Regions from separate parts of the Gluconobacter sp. OJA genome, predicted to be linked through region 3. Evidence: predicted binding sites of a transcription regulator. Region 3 holds the regulator's gene; each other region holds the start of a gene.
The links. Region 3 encodes LexA, which represses DNA repair genes until DNA is damaged. Its sites were predicted from a motif close to TGTTCTANNTANGTTC; they were not measured.
Positions count from the first base shown of each region.

Region 1: ABDK75_RS01940 (putative DNA modification/repair radical SAM protein) is a predicted target of LexA. The motif match lies at 3,984-3,999, and genes of this name have one in related genera.
Region 2: ABDK75_RS14895 (ImuA family protein) is a predicted target of LexA. The motif match lies at 4,037-4,052, and genes of this name have one in related genera.

Region 1 covers NZ_JBDIWI010000001.1:415,150-420,905, reverse strand. The annotation lists gene ABDK75_RS01950 (HlyD family secretion protein) at 1-1,057, opposite strand, end outside; gene ABDK75_RS01945 (UdgX family uracil-DNA binding protein) at 1,304-2,746, opposite strand; gene ABDK75_RS01940 (putative DNA modification/repair radical SAM protein) at 2,747-3,979, opposite strand; gene ABDK75_RS01935 (flagellin) at 4,163-5,756, shown strand, end outside.
Region 2 covers NZ_JBDIWI010000003.1:174,392-180,147, forward strand. The annotation lists gene ABDK75_RS14880 (error-prone DNA polymerase) at 1-1,576, opposite strand, end outside; gene ABDK75_RS14885 (hypothetical protein) at 1,580-1,837, opposite strand; gene ABDK75_RS14890 (DNA polymerase Y family protein) at 1,813-3,342, opposite strand; gene ABDK75_RS14895 (ImuA family protein) at 3,233-4,018, opposite strand; gene ABDK75_RS14900 (hypothetical protein) at 4,453-5,756, shown strand, end outside.
Region 3 covers NZ_JBDIWI010000001.1:1,438,639-1,444,394, reverse strand. The annotation lists gene pgsA (CDP-diacylglycerol--glycerol-3-phosphate 3-phosphatidyltransferase) at 1-554, shown strand, start outside; gene ABDK75_RS06850 (hypothetical protein) at 656-1,264, shown strand; gene lexA (transcriptional repressor LexA) at 1,317-2,042, opposite strand; gene rpmG (50S ribosomal protein L33) at 2,350-2,517, shown strand; gene ABDK75_RS06835 (septation inhibitor protein) at 2,632-2,961, opposite strand; gene eno (phosphopyruvate hydratase) at 3,109-4,389, opposite strand; gene ABDK75_RS06825 (DUF3429 domain-containing protein) at 4,492-4,977, shown strand; gene kdsA (3-deoxy-8-phosphooctulonate synthase) at 4,965-5,756, opposite strand, start outside.

The sequences.
Region 1 (5,756 bases), 1.0 Mb from region 3:
CGAGCGGCAGCTGCGGATCAAGACCGCTGTCGATCAGGATCTTCACCGGAATACGCTGCACCGTTTTCACGAAGTTGCCTGTCGCATTTTCGGGCGGGAAGGTGCTGAAGGATTCACCCGAGCCAAGCTGAATGGAATCCACGTGGCCCTGCAGCTTAAGCTGTGGGTACGCGTCAACTTCGATGTCCACTTTCTGACCCGGGCGCATGTGGGTCAGCTGTGTTTCCTTGTAGTTGGCCACAACCCAGACTTCTGGCTGGACGATCGTGAACATCTGCTGGCCGGTCTGGACGAAGTTGCCACGCTCGACACTACGCTGGGACACCCAACCATCATGAGGGGCGCGAACCTGCGTCCATTCCATGTTGAGCTCAGCCTGTTCCAGGGATGCCTGGGCAGACTTCAGATTGGCTTCTTCCTGCGAGACGCGGGCATCCGCATTCGCGACATTGGCCTTCACCGGCTCAGCCTGCGTCAACTGACCCTGCGCCTGCATGACACGGGCTCTGGCTTCTTCAAGAGCTGCACGAGCGTAGTCAATGTCCTGCTGGGACGTTGCCGCACGTGAAACACTGCGCTGGCGCTTGTAATCTGCTTCAGCCTTCGTCAGCTGGGCCTGAGCGGCAGAAAGACTGCCCTGAGCCGTTACGAGCTGACCCGGGAAGTTCTTGTGCGCCACTTCAACCATCAGCTGATAGGCCTGCATGTTGGCCTGTGCCTGCTGGATTGACGCCTGTGCCTTGTGCAGGGATGCCGCGTAGTCGCGGTCATCAATGGTCAGCAGAAGATCACCGCGATGCACATACTGGTTATCGTTCACCAGCAGCTGCGTCACATACCCGTTCACGTGCGGCGCAATGGCGATCTTGCGACCGGCCGTATAGGCGTCGTCCGTCTCGATGTTATTGCGGGTCAGGAAGAGGTATGAACCAATCCCTACCAGCACCAGAACAACCAGACAGATCAAGAGCACCCGTACAAGGGGATTGCGCTTTTTCTGCGGTTTTCCGGACGCTCCGGACTGCTGTTCGGCCTGCGCTTGGTCGCCCTGCGCCATATCGTCTCTCTCGCTTTAAACGGGTCTGTCCGAAGTGACCGGCTGAATGAAATGGCCTCATGAAAAGGCCGATTGACCGATCGGTTCGGTCATCCATGACATATTGTATGGCCGTCTTCAAGCCGGAAAAAACTGATGCGTTTCCTTTCAGGCCGGGAAGATTTTTCCTTGCGCCCGCTCATCCGTGAGACGAAATTTTCTTATCCTGAAAGGGTCTCCACGCAACGCCTGAACAGAATGTTGCCCTTAAAGGGCGGTCTGCATCTTTCTCAGACCTTCAATCAAGCGCTGACGTTCCTGCTCGGCCTGCTCGGTTGGTCCCAGACGCAGAATCCATGATGGATGAGCGAGGCTCAGATGACGGTGTCCGCCTTGCGCGTCCTCACGCATCAGCCCCCGAAAGTCTTTCAATTGAGCCGAAGGCCCCGCAACTGCGCGCAATGCTGTCGCCCCAAGCGTCACGACAAGCTGTGGCCGAACCAAGGCTATTTCCTGCCGCAGCCAGGGCTGACACGCCTGAACATGCTCAGCGCCAGGCGTCTGGTGAATGCGCCGTCTGCCCCGCGTGGTGAACCGGAAATGCTTTACAGCATTCGTCATGTAGAGGGCCTGGGGTTCAACGCCCGCCTCCGCCATACACTCCTTTAAAAGAGAGCCTGCGGGACCGACAAAAGGACGCCCAGCCAGATCTTCCTGATCGCCCGGCTGCTCACCGACCAGCATGATTTTTGCCGTCTCAGGCCCCTCCCCCAAGACCGCCTGCGTAGCATGGCAGTGAAGCGAGCAGGCCTGACAGGTGCGAATTTGCTGCTTCAGATCTGCCCAACTGCCTGCTGTCGGCACCGCAGCTGGAACGGCTTTCTGGCGAATCTGCAGAGCCTGATGAAATTTAGGCGCGGGAAGAGCCTCCTGCGCTGCCATTTCAGCCACGCGTTTTTCCGCCTGAGCCACCAGATGGGGAATCCGGTTCGCCTCTGGCAGGTTATGCCAGTAACGCCGCGGCATTTCATTGCGCATCGCTTTCGTCCGGACACGGGCAGGATTGAAAGTCGAGGCGTAATAGGTCTGCCAGAGCTGATCCACGTCATCATCAAGCACCTGTTTTTCACAGGGCTCGAAAGAGCAATGTACCGTCTCGCCATCCCATCGCAGAGAGCCGCGCGGCGTCAGGATCATCCAGTCCATATCTGCGAAACGGCCCGCGAAAAAAGAAGAGACTTTTTCCAGCACATGATGGTCCGGCTCAAACCAGGAAAGAAAACGCCGCCGACCCGTCTCCGACGTTCCCTGCTCCCGGAAGCGCACAAAAGCCGTCATTTTATGGGCCGCTCGGCGAACCTGATGCACCATTCGACGCGCCTGCGCCACATCCTGATCTATCACCACCGACAACAGGTTCGGATCACTCTGAAGACGCCAGAGCAGCCGATAAGCTAATGCGAACCGCTCAGCACTGGAGTGGCAGAGAACATCTTTCAAAAGGGGCAGGCTCGACGCTTTGAGGCGAACATCCCGCACGACTTCACCCTCAAACGTCTGATTTTCAGCCGCGTGAAAAAGATCCAGATCGGCCTCAGGATAGCGCCAGAGGATCTGGTCTGGAGGAATGTCACGCTGAAGCGCCATTCTGGCCTTTTCGCGCCAGCCTTCAAACGCGCTGGTATCCGCGAGCCTGACGGTAACCGGCACTTACAGAAGCCGCATCTGCTGTGGAGTCGGCAGAAAAAGAGTGCGCAAATCCTGACGATCCGTCAGACGCGCAGGACTCCATCCGGATGCCTTGACGAACGGACGCACCTTTTTAATGGACACGTTCAGCCGCGCCAGATCTTCCAGACGGATTGTCGTGTGCTTTCGCGCAGACAGCAGCGCAGCAACGGTCCGAACCCCAAGTCCAGGAACCCGCAGCAGCATTTCCTTGGAGGCCAGATTCAGGTCCACAGGAAACTGCGCGCGATTATCCAGAGCCCAGGCCAGCTTGGGATCAATCTCCAGATCCAGCATTCCATTGGGCCGTGATGCTGTCAGTTCGCCAAAATCAAAGCCATAGAACCGGAATAACCAGTCTGCCTGATACAGCCGGTGCTCTCGCTGTAACGGGGGGCTACGCACAGGCAGGATCGCTGAAGCATCCGGAATGGGGCTGAAGGCTGAATAGTAAACGCGGCGCAGACCATAAGACCCGTAAAGGCCTGAGCTACTGGCCAGAACATCCTGATCCGTCGCGGCATCTGCCCCGATGATCATTTGTGTGCTTTGGCCGCCCGGTGAAAAGCGCCCTGCCCGCCTGCCTGTATGTGTCTTCTCTTTGGCTGCATCAATCTTGAGACGCATGTCCCCCATCGCGCGACGGATATTTCCGGCATCCTTCTCCGGCGCGTAATCCTTCAGGCCCGTTTCTGTTGGCATCTCGACGTTGATCGATAAGCGATCCGCATAAAGCCCAGCTTCCTCCAGCAATTTGGGAGACGCATCCGGGATCGTTTTGAGATGGATATATCCGCGGAAACCATGCTTGAGCCGCAGGTCACGCGCGACCTGAACAAGCTGCTCCATCGTATGATCGGACGACCGGATAATCCCGGACGACAGGAAAAGCCCCTCAATGCAGTTCCGACGGTAGAACTCCAGCGTCAGCCAGATCACTTCATCAGGCGTGAACTTCGCCCGCTCAACATTTGAGGACGAGCGGTTGATGCAATAGGCGCAGTCATAAACGCAGAAATTGGTCAGCAGGATCTTGAGCAGCGAAATACAACGCCCATCCGGCGTATAGGCATGACAGATCCCGTTCCCGGTCGTGGAGCCCAGACCTCCTGTTTTGGCAGAGTCCCGGCGCGTCGATCCACTGGACGCGCAGGACGCATCGTACTTTGCCGCATCGGACAGAATCGCAAGACGTTCAGACAGAGATTTCTTCATGCATTGTTCTTATTTCGTTCCTGTCTATAAAATGCAAGAACTGCTTAAAATTTACCGGTTGTTTGCCTCTTTCCTGTCAAACCCTGTCACCGTTTTTTAAAGATGAAGATTCAGGTTCCCTTAACCATTCGAGGCCTATCGTGAAGGAGCAAAACTGCACCGACGGAGAATGTCTCGATGTCCATGTCAATCAATACAAATACAGCCGCCATGTCGGCTCTTCAGGTCCTGAACCAGACGACGGACCAGCTGAGCAAGACGCAGAACGCCGTGTCCACGGGCAAGAGCGTCAGCTCCGCCTCTGACAGCCCGGCCATTTACGCCATTTCCCAGACAATGAATTCCCAGATTTCGGCTCTGTCCGGTGTCTCGACAGGTCTTCAGTTCGCTGGGCAGGTTCTCAGCACGGCCTCTTCGCAGGCCGGGTCTATCTCGACCGTCCTGAGCAATATTTCCGAGACCGTGACGAACGCTGCCAATAACGGTGAAAATCAGGATACCCTGAACACCCAGCTGAGCAGCTACCTGTCCCAGGTTGATGTGGCGACTTCGAACTCGACCTTCCAGGGTGTGAACCTGCTATCCGGTTCAACCAGCAGCAGTGTGAAGTACACGCAGATTTCTGCTGCTCAGGACATCAACGGAAACCTCTTCACGCTGAATGGCGCTGATGCCACCTCGACAGGTCTGGGCTTGCAGGGTCTGAGCACAGACATGAAGGGCGCAACCATTGATGCCACAGCCATGAGCATCACGGGCACCGGCGACAGCACCACTGCGACGAGCCTGACACTGAAGAACCTGTCTGCAGCAAGTGCCTCCAGTGCAACTGCTGCCAACCCAGCCATTACGACGTCTTTTGTAATGGATTCTCAGCCCGGTTCCTCAGCAAAGGGGGCATCCTCAGCAGTTGGATCGGCGATTTCCAATGCACTGACGACGGCAGCGACCGTAACTGTTGGGTCAAACGGCGCTCTGAGCATTGATGGCGCCACGTCGAAGAGTCAGTCCGACGGTACGACGGTCTATACGCTCAAAAACGGGGACTCCATTTCTGCCAAAGCTGACGCCAGTGGCAACATGGCCTACAGCGTCACGAAGGCTGCGGACCTCGATGCGAATGGTAATGCAAAAGCCATGACCAATATCGTGGACGTCAACATCAGCGGAGCGCGCACGGATTCCGCGACGAACACGAAGGCTGATCAACTTTCCACTCTTGTCACAGCCATTGGAAATGCCGGATTTGGCGCAGAGCTGGAAAACGACGGCACGCTGACAGTCGCTGGCGGCAACCTGGATTCTTCCAGCGTCAACCTGTCCAACGGCAGCGCAGCAACGACGACACTGTCAATTCCGTCTTCTGCAGCATATGTTGACGGTCATACAGCGCTTACCGCTACCGACAGCACCGGGAACGTCACGAATTATGTGGCAAGTGCTGGCAGCCCGCTGTCTGATAATGCGGCTTCGGCAATGACTGACAGCATCAACGCAATTCTTGGCGCAACGGATAGCGATCATAAGATCAGCATCGCTGCCGATGGCACCCTAAATTCTGCTACCACGGCAACGACGGGTTATACTGTCACTGGGTCCGCTGGTTCTTACACCGTTACAAACACAACGACGAACCAGACAACCAAATTCGATGCTGTCACATCAACAGATGGAACAGAAGCCAGCTACACAACCTCACTGGCAACGGCCACGGGCCTGACAAACTCAAGCGGCAAGCTGACGGGCGTGGCTCAGGGCACAACGTTGACACTAGGTG
Region 2 (5,756 bases), on a different contig from region 3:
GGACGTCGATGTCATCCTTATCCCAGACGATGATCTGCCGCCCGTCCATGGCGGTTGGCATCAGGGGGACGAGTTCATCCAGGTGATCCTTGGTTAGCACAAACCCGCCCGGATGGGTGCCGAGCTGGCGGGGAAAGCCCAGAAGCAGACGTGCGAGATGGAACGTTAGACTGAGTCGGCGATCCTTCAGGTTCAGGCCAAGATCGGCCGCACGCGCCTTGCACAGATCGGGATCGGCTAACGATGAAGCGATGTGTTTTGAAAGCTGGCCGGTCAGATCTTCCGGGAGCCCCAGGACCTTACCCACTTCCCGCAACGCCCCTTTGGGCTGATAGCGCTGCACGGTCGCGCACAGAGCCGCGCGGTGGCGACCGTAATGCCGGTAGATCCACTGGATGACCTCTTCTCGGCGGTCACTCTCGAAATCCACGTCGATGTCTGGCGGTTCCTGCCGTTCAGCCGAGATGAACCGCTCGAACAGCAGGCCGGAGCGGACCGGATCAATACTGGTGATTCCCAGGACGTAGCAGACGGCAGAGTTCGCGGCAGACCCCCGCCCCTGACAGACAATGCCAAGCGAGCGGGCATGACGCACGATCGTATTCACGGTCAGGAAATACGGCGCGTAGGCCAGAGAGCCGATCAGCTTCAGCTCGTGGGCAATCTGCGTCTCGACCTCAGGCGGCGCCCCGGCCGGGTAGCGACGCGGTAGCGCGGCCTGGACCAGGCGTGTCAGGGTCTGCTGCGCGCTTTCGCCTGTGCGCTCGGTTTCGGTCGGATACTGGTACGTCAGGTCGTCGAGACTGAAAGCACAGGCCTCGGCAATCCGTCGCGTGTTGGCCAGGGCGTCCGGAAAGGCGGCGAACAGGCGTGCCTGCTCTTCAGGGGCTTTCAGGTGGCGATCGGCGTGAACGTGACGGCGGTCGCCGAGAGCATCGACTGTGCAGCCTTCCCGGATCGCCGTGACGACGTCCTGAAGAACGTGACGGCGCGCATCGTGGTAGAGCACATCTCCCGTCACAACGCAGGCCAGACCTTGTGCCGCACTGAACGCCGCGAGCGCGTGAAGCCGCGCTTGGTCTCCCGGCTCTCGAAACATCGTCAGCGCGAGAAACCGGATTTCTTCTTCGCCCGTCCTTTGTCGTGGCAGAGCCAGCAGGCTCTGAACGTGCCCGGGAAACGCCGCCAGGTCCTCGGGCGGCAAGAGGATCAGGAGGAGGTCCGGTGCCGCTGTAATGAGATCCTCCCATCCCAGAAGGAACACATCCCGCTCGCCCCGATGATGACCAAGCGTCAGAAGCTGGCACAGACCCGCCCAGCCTGCGCGATTGCGGGGGTAGGCCAGGAGCGTGCTCCCATCGCGCAAAGCCAGACGGCATCCGGGTAGGAAACGGAGACCGGCCTCCCGCGCTGCCAGATGGGCGCGGATGACCCCGGCAACAGTGTTCCAGTCGGCCAAACCGATCGTGTCATAGCCCAGAGCTTTCGCCTGGAACATCAGTTCATCCGGCTGGCTGCCTGAGCGCAGGAACGAAAACGAGGATGTCACCTGCAGTTCGACGTAAGGCGCGCTCACGGCTCAGCGCCTGTGCGGATGCGGGTGCCGGCTGCTGTCGGGAGCGTTGCTGGTCGGCGCGCGCATGACCACGAATCCCGAGCGTTCCAGATAGGCGACAAGCCGTTCGGCCACGAGACGGGCCATCAGCTCGGCGGCGTCATGCGTCCGCCTGCGTCCGTCATAGCACAGCGCGTGCATCAGGACTTCGGCCACGTCCGAGGTACTGGCAGGGATCAGATCGTCACGGGGCTCCATCAGAACACCCCCTGAAGAAACCACGCGCCCGATCCGGACCAGTCGTGGTGTCCGTCCCCTTGGCGAAACAGCCACAGGCGCAGGCCGGTCGTGGTCTCGACCTGCCAGTAGTCGCGGATTGCGCCATAGCGTTCGGCCGTGTGCCACCACTCGCCCAGCAGACGTTCGGGGCCGTCGGCTGCCGCGATGCGATGCGTCTGACGTTTCAGGACGAACTGGCGGGGCGCACCGTCCGGGAGCAGGGCAGTCACCTGCACCCGGACGGGCAGATCGAACAGGATGTTCGGCCGCGCCCAGAGCATCTGGCTCGCGAGAGCCGGTTTTGCCATGTCGCCTGGAGAAACGCGAGACTGGCCGTCTTCAGGCCAGGCGGAAAACCGGGGCGCGAGCTGATAGACGGATGTGATCCCGGGGCGGTTGATCAGCCGGTCGACGAGGCTCGCGGGCAGTGTGTCCGCCTGACAGTCCTCCGGGTCTGAGAGCACCGGGCGATCCGGGCCGGCCTCCATGGGCTCGCTGGCGCTGATCGTCAACGTGACAGCCTCGATGCCAAAACCGGGCTCAATCCGGGAAATCTGATCCTTGAGAAGACGGAGGATGCGGGGCGTATCCGAGGTCGGATCGGACGTGCCCACCCGGATGGCCTGGACTGTGCTGTCGACACGCACACAGAGAAAATCGATCTGCCGTGCGCCTTCACCACGACGGGAGAGCAGGGCGCAGGCTTCCGGCACAAGAGCCTCGATCACGGTCGCAATCGCCTCGGCCGTGCCGACAGGTTCGACAAGCGAGCGCGAGAGCGAGATCCGGTCCCGCACCTGAACTACGTTCAGCGGCCTGGTCTGACGGCCAAGGGCTTCGTCCAGACAGGTGAGAAGCTCCGCGCCGAACCGTTTGGCCAAAGGCGCGCGGGGAAGGGCCGCAAGCGCACCAATGGTTGTCAGTCCCAGGCGATTGAGATGGGATGCTGTCTCCGGGGCAATCGGAAGGGCCGAGCAAGGCAGTCGGTCCAGAGCCTGTTTCTGCTGACCGGGCGGAATGACACAGGCCCGGTCGAGGCGGGAGCGTGCCAGAACGCGCGAGGCCGCTGCACTGTCACTCAAAGCGAGAGAGCAGACATGACCTTTTTCGGAAAGACGCGTCCGGACGAGAGACAACATCGCCTCCTCGCCGCCATAGAGATGAGCACAGCCGGTTGTGTCGCTATAAAGGCCATCGGGCACATCCAGAGCGGGCAGGGGCGACAGCCACAGCAGCCAGGAACACAGCGCTGACAAGGCCTCGTTATCGGCTTCGTTGTCCTGTTCGGCGCACAACAGATCCGGCACAAGGCTGCGTGCCTGGGCCAGGGGCTGGCCGGGTCTTAGCCCTGCCGCCAGTGCCACCGGATTGACGGCCGTGAGCGTCTGGCGGTTGTGCTCAGGCGCGTGCACGACAAGCGGGCGACCGGGAGGGTAATGATCCGGCTGGCAGAGCTGGAGGCGCTCGGTGCGCCAGAAGGGAAGCCACAGGGCGAGAAAACGGCGCATGATCAGGACAGTCGAGGAGCCAGTGGGCAGGACGTCCTCCACGCACCCGCAACAGCGAGACGGAAAGACGGCGGGGGCCGGGAAGCGGCAGAACCTGTCCCGGCAGACAGAGAGGGGCTGAAGGATGAGAAGTAACCTGCCAGCGTGTGGCGCAGGCACAGGGGTCTTTTCCGCAGGAGCGGGAGGTGCTGACAGGGCGCAGGAAGAAGCCGGTATTCCCGCTGCTTTCGGCGGCGAGGTTCAGACGACGCACTTCTGTCAGGGAGGGAATATGCGGACCGGATATCACGACAAGGGCGCGCTCGGGACCGCGCAGGATGTCCTCGGCGACGGCCAGAACACTGGTGTCATCGCTCTCAACGCAGATCAGGTGCCGGAGCGACATCCCGGTCTGACGCAGTCCCCAGGCATGAAGCTGAGGGGGAACCGCCCCCAGCCAAAAAACAGGCTGGCCACTGCGCGCGAGCAGAGGCAGAAGCAGGGCGAGGCTGGCTCCGATCTCGAGCGGATCGGGCACCAGGATGTCATGCAGGCTGGCGGTTTTGAGGCCACCACCCAGATGATTATCGACCGGTTGCAGGCCTGTTGGCAGCACCCGGAAGGGGGAATGATGCAGGCTCCGACGCTCCAGGCATCGGACCTGCTCGCGCAGACGCGCCAGCGCGTTCGAAGTCATGACTGTTCTCCTTAACGAGAACAGAAAGAGAACAAACGAACGCGGGACGCAAGTTAATTTTTAAGAGAGAACATTGCGATAAAAGGCGGCTTCCCTTTCCTATTCTCCACAAAATGGCTCTGCTTTCAGAGCATTACGACCCTTTGCACGCCTCTCCTGTGTTCTCCCTCTCAACTTTTGTGAAAAGCAATGAAAACTTTGCATCGCCTGATCGGCTAACAGCTCCGAAAAGGGGGTCTAGGTCGCACACACATTCGACCAGATATCCTCGTGACGGCGGCTTAAGCCCAGATCGAGACCTTATGGGAAGGTTACGGTTAATCGGAAAAGTTCATACAATTACGATTATTTAATGTATTTCACCTTGTGGCCTTTGTAACAAGATGAAACACCAAGGAATTGTTTTGCAATAAATAATTTTCTGGAGTGTGCCCATGCCGGATCCAACGCTGAAAACCTATTCTTCACAACAATTGACTCAGTTGCGGGCAGATATAAATGCCGTCAACCAGGATTATAACAACAATGCATCTGCGAACCTGGTCCAGCAGGACGTAGCCAAATTTTACTCTGATCAGTCCAGTTATGGTCTCTCGGCTTACCCAACTATAGCTTATTCCGTTGCCTTGAATATTGGAATGAACGGAATAACAGCCAATGCCAATATGCAGGCAGGTGTTAAATCCGGAGAATCTGTTGGGTTAAAAACCGAGCAGATGATGGTAAAACTTGCACAAGCAGATATGAGAACTATTGATATCAATTCTGGCGCGCCTGCAAGTATTGCACAAATTACGCAATTTCATATTGATACATATCAAGCACTGAACGTGGATCCAGTGCACTGGAGTGGCTACGAGCCGGCACTGCAAAATGGAACCTGGATTCCTAATGCAACCAGTGAAGACTTGCGCGATGTAACAACTCAATCACAATATATTAAAGATCAATCCATTGGAGCCCAGACAGAGGCAATCGCCAATTTGATGGATGCCGGATTAATCGGCGCCCAAACTGCACTGGGGCAATATTTATACCATTCGCAGGGGGGTACGCCCCTTGTTTCGAACTTCTCCCAATTCTGGAGTGACCTAGGAATAGGTACACAGGTGGGCGAACGGGCCATCCTGTCTGCCGGAACGTATTTAGTGAAGGGCGGTGGAGAACTCCTGGTCTCGCAATCACATGCGGGAGACCTGACAGAGTATACACTTGTTCAGAACGGAAAGACGGACAGTTATACTGTATCTTCGAACGGTCAAGTTTCAAACATGAGTGGCAATCAAGGTAACATTCCAACTGAATACGTTTTTAGAGGAAATCAATCTATATCATCACAAAATGCAAATGTTATTGTAGCTTCTCCGGACATCACAACTATAAATGGCAATAACAACAGAGTTGCGAATATTCTTGATGGAAGTACGATTTCTGTTTCCGGTAAAAATAATACCATAAATTCCAGTTCAGGATCAAAAACATTTATCAACGGACAGAACAACACGTATAATGGTACTAATGGAAGTGTGGCCGCGATTGGTGCAAACTCCTCCGCTCAGGTTAATGGCACGGGTCAAATCGTCCACCTTCTGGCCGACAATTCTAATGCCAACCTTTCTCAGGCGGGCAATACCACCTATGTCTGGGGTACGAATGATTCCATTTCTGGAAATGGAACCAAAGTCCTCATGGGCGGCAACACGGTCGACCCAGGGCAAAGTCAGTCCTTTACAGCAAA
Region 3 (5,756 bases):
TTCCTGTTCTGGTTGCCCTGCTGGCGCTGCATTCCGCACTCGGTAACGTCGCAGCCTGCGTTGTGTACACGGCTGCCTGCATTACGGATTATCTGGATGGTGCTCTGGCACGGAAATGGCAAATGCTATCCGAACTGGGTCGGATGATGGATCCGATTGCCGACAAGCTTCTTGTCGGTGCGTTGTTGCTCGCACTCGCTGGCCTGACCACACTTCCAGTGTATTCGCTCTACGCAGCCATCATCATCATGCTACGCGAGATTCTGGTCAGTGGCTTGCGTGAATACATGGCCTCCCAACGCGCAACCCTTCCATCCACCCGCCTTGCAAAATGGAAGACCGGAATTCAGATGGTTGCGATCGGTTTCCTGATTGGCGGAGACAAAGCTGCGGCTACGCTTCATCTTTCATTCCTGCCGGCCACACTAATCGGCGGTATTCTTCTCTGGGTTTCAGTTATTCCAACAGTTCTAAGTGGGTGGGGCTATCTCACCGCCGGACTTTCCAGAATGATGGCCTCTGAGCCTCGCAAGTCCTCAAAGATCGTCTCCTGATCTGGACTATCTGTGATTATTATTGCAGTTATCAGCTCGTCATCTGGCGCTTTTAATCGATGACAGGTAAAGTTCAGGGATCGACCTTATGGGAGTACACAATGCGTAAGGCCGCTCTACTGGCATTACCTCTGGCCCTGAGCGGCTGTGCGGGCATGGGCAAGTTTTTCAATGACACCGCGCTGTGGTCGGGAAGCAACCCTAATGCTCCCCATGGCGATAGTGAAAACCTTCGCAGGGCACGCGGTGAATTCGTAGCAGCTGCACCAATCCTGCCAGAAGGCGGGAACATGTGGCCCGGCTCACCTCAGCCTCTGCCAACCCTCAAAGATGTTGTGAACCCTGACAGCGTCTTTAATAAGTCTCTTGGCGATCCGGCTACGTATTTTGGCGGTGCAACGCTCGACAAGAATTTCATGGGCGGTGGCATTGCTGGTACCGGTGCTCTCGGCGTCTCTGGCCCTCAAATGAAGCCAGGCGACACCATGTCCGTCGGTGAAAAAATCGATGCGATGCGTGGTGTGTCAGAAGATCGCAGTCACTTTGTCCCGACGCTTCCCACTAGCGTTCCGGATAATGCTGGTCGTTTCCTGAACAAAAACCCTGACAAAACCATCATCATCCCGAATGGGGATGGAACGAGCACGCTTATTGCTCCGGATGGTAAAGTCCGCGTTGTACGCGGCGTGCCGTCAGTTCCCAATAAATAATCATCAGAAATTATCTGCCTTGCCGGAGCATTAATCCGGCAAGGCGGTTTTCTTAGTACTGCCTGAAAAGGGCGACCAGCCGTCCCTGTATGCGCACGCGCGCAGCAGGCAGAATACGTGTCTCGTATTCCCGATTAGCGGCTTCCAGAGCAATCGTAGAACCACGACGGCGCAGCTTCTTGAGCGTCACTTCCTGATCATCAATCAGCGCAACAACGATCTGACCATTATCCGCCACTTCGCCGCGCCGGATGATGGCAACATCTCCGTCCAAAATGCCAGCTTCAATCATGGAATCACCCGCGACTGTAAGAGCATAATGCTCTCCGGTGCCGAGCAGGGACGATGGCACCTGAATCTGTGCGCTATCATCCTGCAAGGCCTCAATAGGGAGGCCGGCAGCAATACGTCCGTAAAGTGGAAGCTGAACGCTTGTGTTCTCAACGGGAGAGCGGGGCGCCTCAGAAAATGTCCCGGGAAGATCCTGACGACCACCCTCAACAACTGTTGGAACGAAAGGCGCCGGATTAGCCACAGCATCCACAACCGGGGCCTCAAGCCCCATATGCGGCAAACGCAGAACTTCAAGCGCTCTTGCACGATGGTGATGCCGTCTCAGAAAGCCACGCTCTTCAAGGGCGGAGATGAGGCGATGAATTCCTGATTTGGAACGAAGTTCGAGGGCGTCCTTCATTTCATCGAAGGAAGGGGAATAGCCCGTCCGCCGAAGATGTTCGTCAATGTATAGCAAAAGCTGGTGCTGCTTACGCGTCAGCATACAGGCGCTCCCATGCACCTCGGTGGAGGCAAAATCTGAAGATTGAGACACTGCATAAACTTATGCGACGCTCTTTTGTTCCTTATAGGTTCCCGTTCGTCCACCTGCAAGAACATCTACCAGGCATCAACAAAGCTTTTATCTGGCTAAAAACCCCGGTTTTTGCGGAAAAATGCACCTTATCCCTGGATTTTCTTCAGAAAGCCTTGACCTAGGACATACAAATCAGCATGTTGCGCCGAACTAGATCAACCTGCTGCTTTGGCACTTGCGAGCGGCATCAGGACGGCGCAAGCCCGAGGGTATCATGGGAAAAAGCAACGTTATTCAGATCCGTCTCGTCTCGTCGGCTGACACCGGCTACTTCTACGTCACGAAGAAGAACGCACGTTCTGCTACGGGCAAGATGGAAGTCCGTAAGTATGACCCGGTTGCCCGCAAGCACGTGACCTTCCGCGAAGCCAAGATCAAGTAAGATCTCGCGGATCATACGACGTTAAAAAAGGCGGCCTTCGGGTCGCCTTTTTTATTGGCTCAATTTCTGACGAATAGACTTTCCCGAACATAAAAAAAGAGCCGAGAACGGCTCTTAAAATAGTTTGTCGTGCGGATCGTAGGGGATAACGATATCACCGTTACGCGTCAGATTGAGCATGGCACGGGAACGCTCATCCAGAATGTCAGCATCAAGAGCCTTCTCTTTCAGAGCCAGCACTCGACGGTGCCACACCGCCTGCTCATCCTTGGCATCCTGCTGCGCCTGGATAGCCTGCTGCTGAAGCACAAGCTGATCCTGATAGGCACGGATACCATGAGCGCCGTGAAGGGCGTTCCACCCGAAATAAGCGGTCAGTGACAGAAAGAGCACAGGGGGAGCAACCGCGCGGATGGCACGTTTGATAAGTCTGACGGGTCTCACGCGGGGTAACAGGCTCCCTTGGCTTGAAAACTTCCCATCAATGTAGCTCAGAGAGAGGCTGCGAAACAATCACTGTTGTTCAAGGCAGTAGATTATTTTAGCACATACATAAAACCGGCCTCCTGAATGGAGGCCGGCGTTTGTTGATCAGGCGGACTTCAGAATGCTGCGACCCGCATAACGGGCTGCGCTTCCGAGCTGCTGCTCAATACGGATCAGCTGATTGTACTTAGCCGTACGGTCAGAGCGGGAGAGGGAACCCGTCTTGATCTGACCACAGTTCGTAGCAACAGCAAGATCTGCGATCACAGCGTCTTCAGTTTCACCAGAACGGTGGCTCATAACGCAGGTGTAGCCAGCCTTGTGGGCTGTCTCGACTGCTTCCAGCGTCTCGGTCAGCGTGCCGATCTGATTGACCTTCACGAGCAGGGAGTTCGCTGTCTTGGCCTTGATACCGCGACGAAGGCGCTCAGGATTGGTCACGAACAGATCATCACCAACAAGCTGGAGACGATCACCCAGACGGGACGTCAGCTCAGCCCAGCCTTCCCAGTCATCCTCAGCCAGACCATCTTCAATGGAGACAATCGGATACTTCTTGGCGAGATCTTCGAGGTAGGAGATCATGCCTGAAGAGTCGAACTCTTTGCCTTCACCCTTCAGGTTATAACGGCCGTTGCTGTAGAACTCGGTCGCTGCACAATCGAGGGCAAACGTCACGTCATCGCCTGGACGATACCCAGCAGCCTCAACAGACTTCGTAATGAAGCTCAGAGCTTCATCGGCAGACTTCAGACCCGGAGCAAACCCGCCCTCATCACCAACATTGGTGTTGTGACCAGCAGCAGACAGACCCTTCTTGAGAGCGGCGAAGATTTCAGAACCCATGCGCACGGCATCAGCCAACGTCGGCGCACCAACGGGCTGGATCATGAATTCCTGAATGTCGATCGGGTTATCCGCGTGTTCGCCACCATTCACGATGTTCATCATGGGAACCGGAAGTGTGTGTGCGAAAACGCCACCGACATAGCGATAGAGCGGCAACTCCAGCTCTTCTGCCGTCGCCTTGGCAACCGCGAGGGAAACGCCGAGAATTGCATTCGCACCAATGCGGGACTTGTTCGGTGTGCCATCCAGCTCGATCATCGCATTGTCGATTGCGATCTGATCTTCGGATTCGGCACCCTGCAGCACTTCAAGGATTTCGTCTTCGACAAAACCACAGGCCTTCAGAACACCTTTGCCGTTGTAACGGGACTTGTCCCCGTCACGCAGCTCAACGGCTTCGTGGGCACCAGTGGAAGCACCGGAAGGAACTGCGGCGCGACCGCGGGCACCAGACGACAGCTCAACCTCAACCTCAACGGTTGGGTTACCACGGCTGTCCAGGATCTCGCGGGCGGTGATATCAACAATGGCGCTCAATGGAAGCTCTCCTGGATATGCGTGAACCGGGGGTGGCTCATAACCGTTCGGGACGGACCACACGTCTCGTCTCAAAATCAGAACACAAGGTCAATCGACGACATGCGTCTTCCTTTCTTCGCCCTGATCCTCGGTTTGGCAGGACTTATACCTTTCCTGACCCTTGGAGGGTGGATTTTCCTCGCCGGACTTTTCTCCCCACTCCCGCATCTAACCGTTATTCTTCTGGCCTATGGGGCATGCATCCTGTCTTTTCTCGGTGCAGTCCACTGGGGCCTCGCCATGGAGCGGCCAGATATCATCACAGTTCAGGGAACAGCAGATCGCGACCGCCAGAGACTCCTTCTGGGAGTCTGCCCTGCACTCTGGGCATGGCTTTCACTGTGCGTCGGACTGCTTGGAGGACTGCGCGCCGGATACCTGCTTGAGGTTATCGGTTTTCTGGCAACGTTTGCTGTAGAACGAATGGCCTGGAAGAATGGCGCGCTGCCACCGGGGTACATGCCCCTAAGAGGCGTTCTGACGGTGGGGGCTGTCATAAGTCTCCTCATGGCAGCCCTGGCACCTTTACAGAATTATACGCTGTAGGATTTGGCCAAAGCGTCAAACGCTTTAAGGCGGGTCAACAAGGCCCGCATTTCTGAAAGCGGCACCATTGTTGGACCATCACTCGGAGCATGATCCGGGTCCTGATGTGTCTCGATGAAAACTGCCGCAACACCGATCGACAACGCAGCACGGGCGAGGGGTTCAACAAACTCCCTCTGGCCGCCCGTGGAGGCCCCTAGGCCACCCGGTTGCTGCACAGAGTGAGTGGCATCGAAAACAACCGGATAGCCCGTCTGAGCCATAATTGGCAGGCCGCGCATATCACTGACGAGCGTGTTGTAACCAAAGCTCGTGCCACGATCACAGAGCATGATTCGCTCGTTACCGGTTGAAGCCAGCTTAGCGGCGACATGTGCCATATCCCAAGGCGCCAGAAACTGACCCTTCTTGACATTGATGGCACGGCCCGTTTCACCGGCGGCAAGCAGCAGATCAGTTTGTCGACACAGGAAAGCAGGGATCTGGAGCACGTCCACCGCTTCCGCAGCGACAGCACATTGCTCGGCAGCGTGAACATCCGTCAGAACAGGAACATCAAAGCGTTCGCGGATAGAAGCCAGAATATCCAGCCCCATCTCCATGCCTACACCGCGGGCCGCATTCACGGAACTACGGTTCGCCTTGTCATAACTGCTCTTGTAGATCAGCCCGATATCCAGCTCTCGACATAACGTGGAGAGAGCATCTGCCATCTCCACGGCATGATCTCGGGATTCAATCTGGCACGGCCCTGCAATCAGCGTGAAGGGCCGGTCCTG